One region of the Streptosporangium sp. NPDC001559 genome, then DNA from elsewhere that is predicted to be linked to it. Evidence: predicted binding sites of a transcription regulator. Region 1 holds the regulator's gene; each other region holds the start of a gene.
The links. Region 1 encodes LexA, which represses DNA repair genes until DNA is damaged. Its sites were predicted from a motif close to TCGAACANNTGTTCGA; they were not measured.
Positions count from the first base shown of each region.

Region 2: recA (recombinase RecA) is a predicted target of LexA. The motif match lies at 1,071-1,086, and genes of this name have one in related genera.
Region 3: ACFYY8_RS04405 (SAV_6107 family HEPN domain-containing protein) is a predicted target of LexA. The motif match lies at 902-917, and genes of this name have one in related genera.

Region 1 covers NZ_JBIAVG010000016.1:35,786-38,045, reverse strand. The annotation lists gene ACFYY8_RS30775 (hypothetical protein) at 46-465, opposite strand; gene lexA (transcriptional repressor LexA) at 665-1,375, shown strand; gene leuS (leucine--tRNA ligase) at 1,452-2,260, opposite strand, start outside.
Region 2 covers NZ_JBIAVG010000009.1:217,302-219,561, reverse strand. The annotation lists gene recA (recombinase RecA) at 1-962, opposite strand, end outside; gene ACFYY8_RS21440 (hypothetical protein) at 1,233-1,511, shown strand; gene ACFYY8_RS21435 (hypothetical protein) at 1,552-1,803, opposite strand; gene ACFYY8_RS21430 (PLP-dependent aminotransferase family protein) at 1,883-2,260, shown strand, end outside.
Region 3 covers NZ_JBIAVG010000002.1:70,046-72,305, forward strand. The annotation lists gene ACFYY8_RS04400 (peptidoglycan-binding protein) at 1-449, shown strand, start outside; gene ACFYY8_RS04405 (SAV_6107 family HEPN domain-containing protein) at 1,165-1,611, shown strand; gene ACFYY8_RS04410 (PP2C family protein-serine/threonine phosphatase) at 1,616-2,260, opposite strand, start outside.

The DNA of each region.
Region 1 (2,260 bases):
GGCGCGTCGTCACGCTCCGTCGCCGGCACCCCCGCCCGGCCCTCCTCAGAGCGCCCGGGACCCCCACTCGCCACAAGACTCACAGAGGCCCGTGGAGACCCCCTGGAAAGCCCCCTGGGAGGCGAAGGCCGCGTCCAGGAGGGCACCCGCCCAGAAGGCCGCCAGCACGAGGAGCGTGAGCGCCAGGACCGCCACGACCCTTCCCCTGCGGGTCAGCCTGACCGGGGCGCGCCCCCGCCGGACGGTCGCGCGCGCCGCCCTCCCCCCGGCGACGGCCCGCCTCCGCGGAGCCGCCGGAACCGTACGGCCCGCACGTCCCGCGGCCGTCCCACGGGGGCGCGCGACGGGCCGCCCGCCCCCGGCCGCCCCACGGCCCGCGTCCCTGGCGGCCGTCTCCCCGGTGCCCCTGACCAGCGTCAACGTGGGCCTGGTTGTCCTCGTGGCCGCCTTCACGGTGCCCCCCATCTCTTCGACCTGGCCGAACACATGTCGAAGAAAGATCGGCGAATCGAACACGATGTCGATCGAACTCCCGTACGATGTTGTACACCACGCCGCCACCGATTTCGAGGACCATTCGAACAAATGTTTGAGTATGATCTTCGGCGGAGGTACGGTCGCTGTGTGCGACGCAACCAATACAGACCGGGAGCGAGGAGATCATATGAGTGAGCGCGACGAGAGCGGCGCGGCCGTCAGTGACCTGGCGGTGCGCAGGCGTGACTCCCTCGGCCTCACCCCCAGACAGCGCAAGATCCTTGAGGTGATCCGCGACTCGGTGCAGCAGCGCGGCTACCCGCCGTCGATGCGCGAGATCGGCGAGGCGGTGCAGCTGACCAGCACCTCCAGCGTGTCGCACCAGCTGACGGCCCTGCAGCGCAAGGGCTACCTGCGCCGCGACCCGCACCGCCCGCGTGCCCTGGAGGTGCGCCTGCCCGGCGAGCCGGTGCTGTGGGTCGACCCCGACGCGAACGCCGATGAGACCTCGGTCAACCGCCCGACCGCGGCCTACGTGCCGCTCGTCGGCCGGATCGCCGCCGGTGGCCCGATCCTCGCCGAGGAGAGCGTGGAGGACGTCTTCGCCCTGCCCAAGCAGCTCGTCGGCGAGGGCACCCTCTTCCTGCTCCAGGTCACGGGCGACTCCATGATCGACGCCGCGATCGCCAACGGCGACTGGGTGGTCGTCCGCCAGCAGCCCGTCGCCGACAACGGCGACGTGGTCGCCGCGATGATCGACGGCGAGGCCACGGTCAAGACCTTCAAGCGCAAGGACGGCCACGTCTGGCTGGTTCCGCACAACGCGAACTACGACCCGATCCCCGGCGACGAGGCCACCGTCCTGGGCAAGGTCGTGGCGGTGCTGCGCAAGCTCTGAGGCGCCTCGACGGCATCTCTCCCGGAACGCGAGGAGTGACCCTCAAACCGAGGGTCACTCCTTTCTGCGTTCACGGTCAGGGAACGATGTTGACCAGCTTGGGGGCCCTGATGATGACCTTGCGGGGCGCACCGGACAGGAAGGTCTGCACCTTCTCCGACGCCAGCGCCAGGGCCTCCAGGTCGGCCTCGGAGATCTCCGGGGAGACCTCCAGGCGGTCACGGACCTTGCCCGCGACCTGTACGACGCAGGTGACGGTCTCCTGCACCAGCAGTGCCGCCTCCGCGACCGGCCAGCCGGCGGTGGCGACGGAGGCGGAGTGCCCCAGCCGCTCCCAGCCCTCCTCCGCCGCGTACGGCGCGACCAGGGACAGCATGACCGCCAGGGTCTCCGCGGCCTCGCGCACCGCCGGGTCTGCGGCACCGGGGCCCGAGTCGATGGCCCTCCTGGCGGCGGTCGTCAGCTCCATCATCCTGGCGATCGCGACGTTGAAGCGGTGCGAGTCGAGCAGCTTGGTGACCTCGTCCACGGTCCGGTGGACGACCTTGCGCAGCTCCAGGTCACCGGTGGAGAAGTCGGCGCCGGGCGCGGAGCCCGCACCGGCCTCGGCCATGACGCGGAAGGCCCTGGCCAGGAACTTCTGCGACGCGGCCGGGGAGACGTCGGCCCAGTCGATGTCGTCCTCGGGCGGGCCGGCGAACAGCACGGTCAGCCTGACCGCGTCGACGCCGTAGGTGTCGATCTGCTGGCCCAGGTCGACCCCGTTGCCCAGCGACTTCGACATCGCCTTGCCCTGGTTGATGACCTGCCCCTGGTTCAGCAGGCGCAGGAAGGGCTCGGTGAAGTCGAGCATGCCCATGTCGTGCAGGACCTTGGTGAAGAAAC
Region 2 (2,260 bases), on a different contig from region 1:
TTCTCGATCTCGTTGGCGATGTCGGGGTGGTTCTTCAGGAAGTTACGGGCGTTCTCCTTACCCTGGCCGAGCTGGTCGCCCTCGTAGGTGTACCAAGCGCCGGACTTGCGGACGAAGCCGTGCTCGACGCCCATGTCGATCAGGCCGCCCTCGCGGGAGATGCCGACGCCGTAGAGGATGTCGAAGTCGGCCACGCGGAAGGGCGGGGCCATCTTGTTCTTGACGACCTTCACCCGGGTGCGGTTGCCGACCGCCTCGGTGCCGTCCTTCAGCGTCTCGATGCGGCGGATGTCGAGACGGACCGAGGCGTAGAACTTCAGCGCCTTTCCACCGGTCGTGGTCTCGGGCGAGCCGAACATGACGCCGATCTTCTCGCGGAGCTGGTTGATGAAGATCGCGGTGGTGCCGGTGTTGTTGAGCGCGCCCGCGACCTTGCGCAGCGCCTGGGACATCAGGCGGGCCTGGAGGCCGACGTGGCTGTCGCCCATCTCGCCCTCGATCTCGGCCTTCGGCACCAGGGCCGCGACCGAGTCGATGACCAGCAGGTCGACGGCGCCGGAACGGATCAGCATGTCGGCGATCTCGAGCGCCTGCTCACCGGTGTCGGGCTGGGAGACCAGCAGCGCGTCGGTGTCGACGCCGAGCTTCTTGGCGTACTCGGGGTCGAGGGCGTGCTCGGCGTCGATGAAGGCCGCGATGCCGCCGGCCCGCTGGGCGTTGGCCACGGCGTGCAGGGCGACCGTGGTCTTACCGGAGGACTCGGGACCGTAGACCTCGATGATGCGGCCCCTCGGGAAGCCGCCGATGCCGAGGGCGACGTCGAGCGCGATGGAACTGGTCGGGATCACCTCGATGGGCGCGCGGGCCTCGTCACCGAGTCGCATGACGGAGCCCTTGCCGAACTGCCGCTCGATCTGGGCGAGGGCGGTCTCAAGCGCCTTCTCGCGGTCGTTAGCTGCCATGGGAGCCCCCCTGGAGGGTCGCGGGTTGGATCGGTTGCCAGAAAGCTACGGGGTGCCACCGACATTTTCCGGAGAGCACGCCGAGGAGCGTCAGCGCGTCCAATATAGCCGAACGATTGTTCGAGCGAGGCCGGACGACAGCGCATGTTCCGGGGCGCGCGGGACGGCCCATCCCATCCGGAAGGCGATATTTCCGAGAATTCCCCCATGCCTGTTGCCAGGGGGCTGACCTGGGGCGATCCTGGGGGCAGCCGACCCTGAGGTGCCGACGTGACCAGCACGTTCAGCCAGCAACGTCTGACCTACCTTGGGTCCCTGTCCGCCGAACTGTCGCGGCAGGGGCTGGCCAGCCGCATGGTCGGCGGGGACGACCCGGTGCTGTGGGTGTGGCATCCGGAGAGCCTGAGGCAGACGATCGTCTTCGCCACCCCGGCCGGAGACGGATGGCTCTTCCTGTGGTCCCCCGACGGCCGGGAGAAGGCAGGGGACCCCCGCGGGACCGCGGAGTCCCTCGACCGGCTGTTGAGCACCCCCGACCCCGGCCCCTGATCCGCGCACGGCGAGACGCCGCGCCCGGGGGCCGGGGAACCTACGGGTGACGCACCCCGACCGTCCCGCGCGGGCCGGACGCCCTTACCTCCGTCGCCCTCCGCCGTGGCGTACGTCGTCCGGCCCGCGCCCGCCCGGTCTGCCTGCCGGTTACGGCGGTGACGACCGCGCGCTCCGGCGGATAGGGATCGGCGGGTTTCCAGTCCCGGCCGTCACGGGTGTCCGCGCCGAAACGCGGTACAACCACGGCCAGGAACACGGCCGCGGCCAGGAAAAAGAGAAAATTGGTCATTTTCCAGTCCACTTCCATTGCCCACTGCGTCCATCCTTGGCACCCTTGGCACAAGTGGCCAGATCCAGTAGAGGGAAAAATGGACCGTATTTCCACCGAGCGTGACATTGTCACGCTCCTCGGTGACTGGGCGGCGGGCCGAGGCCCTCTCTATCGCAAGCTCGCGGACGCGCTGGTGCGGGCCGTCGGGGACGGCCTGCTCCTCCCCGACGACCGGTTGCCCTCCGAACGCGGGCTGGCCGACGCGCTCCAGGTGAGCAGGGCCACCGTGGTCGCGGCCTACCAGGAGCTGCGGGGCGCGGGCCTGCTGTCGAGCCGGCAGGGAAGCGGCACCAGGATCGCCTCGGACGTCAAGGTGCGCAGGCCGACCGCCGACGGGCGGGTGCCCGGCGGCACCGCGATGACCATCTTCCAGCGGCTGATCGACGGCCCCGGCGAACTGATCTCCGTCGCGGTC
Region 3 (2,260 bases), on a different contig from region 1:
ACGCTCTACAGAACCCCAGGTCGCCGAGGGTGCTGGTGCCCAACGGCAAGCCGACCAGGGTCGAGGTCAACCTCACCCAGCAGGTGATGACCCTGTACGTGGCCGGCAGGGTGAAGCTGATCAGTCACATCTCCTCGGGCAGCGGGATTCCGTACTGCGAGACGGCCACCTGGGAGGGCAAGACCCAGAAGTTCTGCGGCGGCGCCCGCACGCCGACGGGCGACTACAAGACGACCTGGCGCAGGAGCGGCTGGCACAGGTCATACCTCGGTCAGCTATACAACCCGATCTTCTTCAACGGCGGCATCGCCCTGCACGGCGCGCTCTCGGTGCCGCTGGCCCCGGCCTCCCACGGTTGTGTGCGGCTGCCGATGAACGTCGCCGCGGTCCTGCCCGGCATGCTCGGCACGGGAGTCCCGGTGCACGTCCGGGGCAGATTCGTCCGCTGACGGAGTGAACGCGGTTCTTCGTGCCCCCGGTCCTTCAAGGACCGGGGGCACGGTCGTTCCCGGGGCTGTCGTACGGGTGCGGGAAAGCGCGCCGTGGCGGGCCCGTCTTGACGGCTGTTTCCCCGCCCTGTGAACACCGGGCCGTGTTCTCGTCATGGGGGATACCGAACACGCGATGCCCGTGACTCCGGGCCGCCGAGACGTCGCGGAAAACCGCACAACGCTCAAACTCCACCTTGAACATTTAAAGCAGGCACAGGCCTATAAATCAGCCAATATGGCAGGGAAAGGGGTGCGGCGGCGGCCGTACGTCCGCTGCGTGCGGGGGGAGGCCGGGGGATGTCCGAAACCCCTTGGCTGTGACCGCCCCGGCTTGTCCGCGCGCGACCGGCGGCTCTCCGGCGGTTCTTCCGGGGTGGGTGATTCGTATGGTTTCAGGCTGCCCGGTGGTGTCGAACTTTTGTTCGTTCGTTTACTTGACACTACCAGTGATCGAATTTATGTTCGATGTGATGACGTGGGGCTCGCGGTCCACGTCCAGGGTGGTTGGCCTTTCCGGGACCGTCGGCCACGGCGGCCCGGCCGGGCCGGGGCGGGCGGGGAGAGGGGAAGCTCCTCGTCCGGCCGCCCGGAGGATTTGTCGGTGGGGTCTGCGAGTGTTGACCTGACCGGCGGATACGCCGGGAGCCGCTTGCGACCAAGGAGGCTGAAGCACATGACCCCTCGGCTCAGCGATTCCGATGGGCCCCGGCTCTCGTCCACGGTGCGGGCGCACCTGGCCGACGCGCGCGACTGTCTTGGGGAGGCGGGCGCCGCCCGGACCCCCGCAACCCGATACGTCGCCGCCCACCTGGCGGCGCTCAGAGCCGCGGCCGCGATCCTGGCCGCGCGGCCACGGCCCATGGACGGCCGCAGGCGCCGCCTGCGCAGCGCCTGGGAGCTGCTGCCCGAGGCGGAGCCCAGGCTGGCCGAGTGGGCTCCCTACTTCGAGACCAGCGCGACCAAACGGGCCGCCGCCGAGGCGGGCATGACCCGCATGGTCTCGGCGAGGGACGCCGAGGAGCTGATCTCCGAGGCCGAGCGGTTCGTCGTCACGGTGGAGACCCTCCTGGGCCTGCCCGCCCAGACCACCCTCCCGGCCCGCGTTCCCCTGGCCGGCTAGCGGCTCAGGCCGCCGAGGAGGCCAGCGGGCGGGCGGTGCGGTGGCGTAGCAGGAGCATGGCGGCGTCGTCGTTCAGCGGCTTGCCCACGTGACGCAGCAGGTCGGCGCGTAGCGCGTCGAGGGCCAGCTGCGGGTCGGAGCCGTTCAGCAGGTGCGCCCTGTCGGCCAGCGGATAGAACCGGCCCGTTCCGTCCCGGGCCTCGATGACCCCGTCGGTGTAGAAGAGCACCTGGTCACCGGGCTCGAAGCCGATCTGGTACGGCACGGCCTCGGCCCCCTTCAACGACGCCATGCCCAGCGGAAGGGCCTCGTCGGGCGGGTCGGCGAAGGAACGGCTGCCGTCGGCCGCCAGCACCATGGGCGGCGGATGGCCGCAGTTGATGACGGTGATGGAGGTGCCCTCCTGCGCCTCGCCGAGATCGGTCAGGTCGGTGATCTCGGCGAGCACGGCGGTGACGAACTGCTCGCCCGACAGCTCCCGCGACAGCGCGTTCTCCAGGCGGGCCACGACGCCCTGCAGCTTGGCCTCGTCGTGGGCGGCCTCCCTGAAGGCGCCGAGCACCACGGCGGCGGTCTCGACGGCCTCCAGGCCCTTTCCCTGGACGTCCCCCACGATGATGCGCACCCCGTGCGGGGTGGTCACCACCTC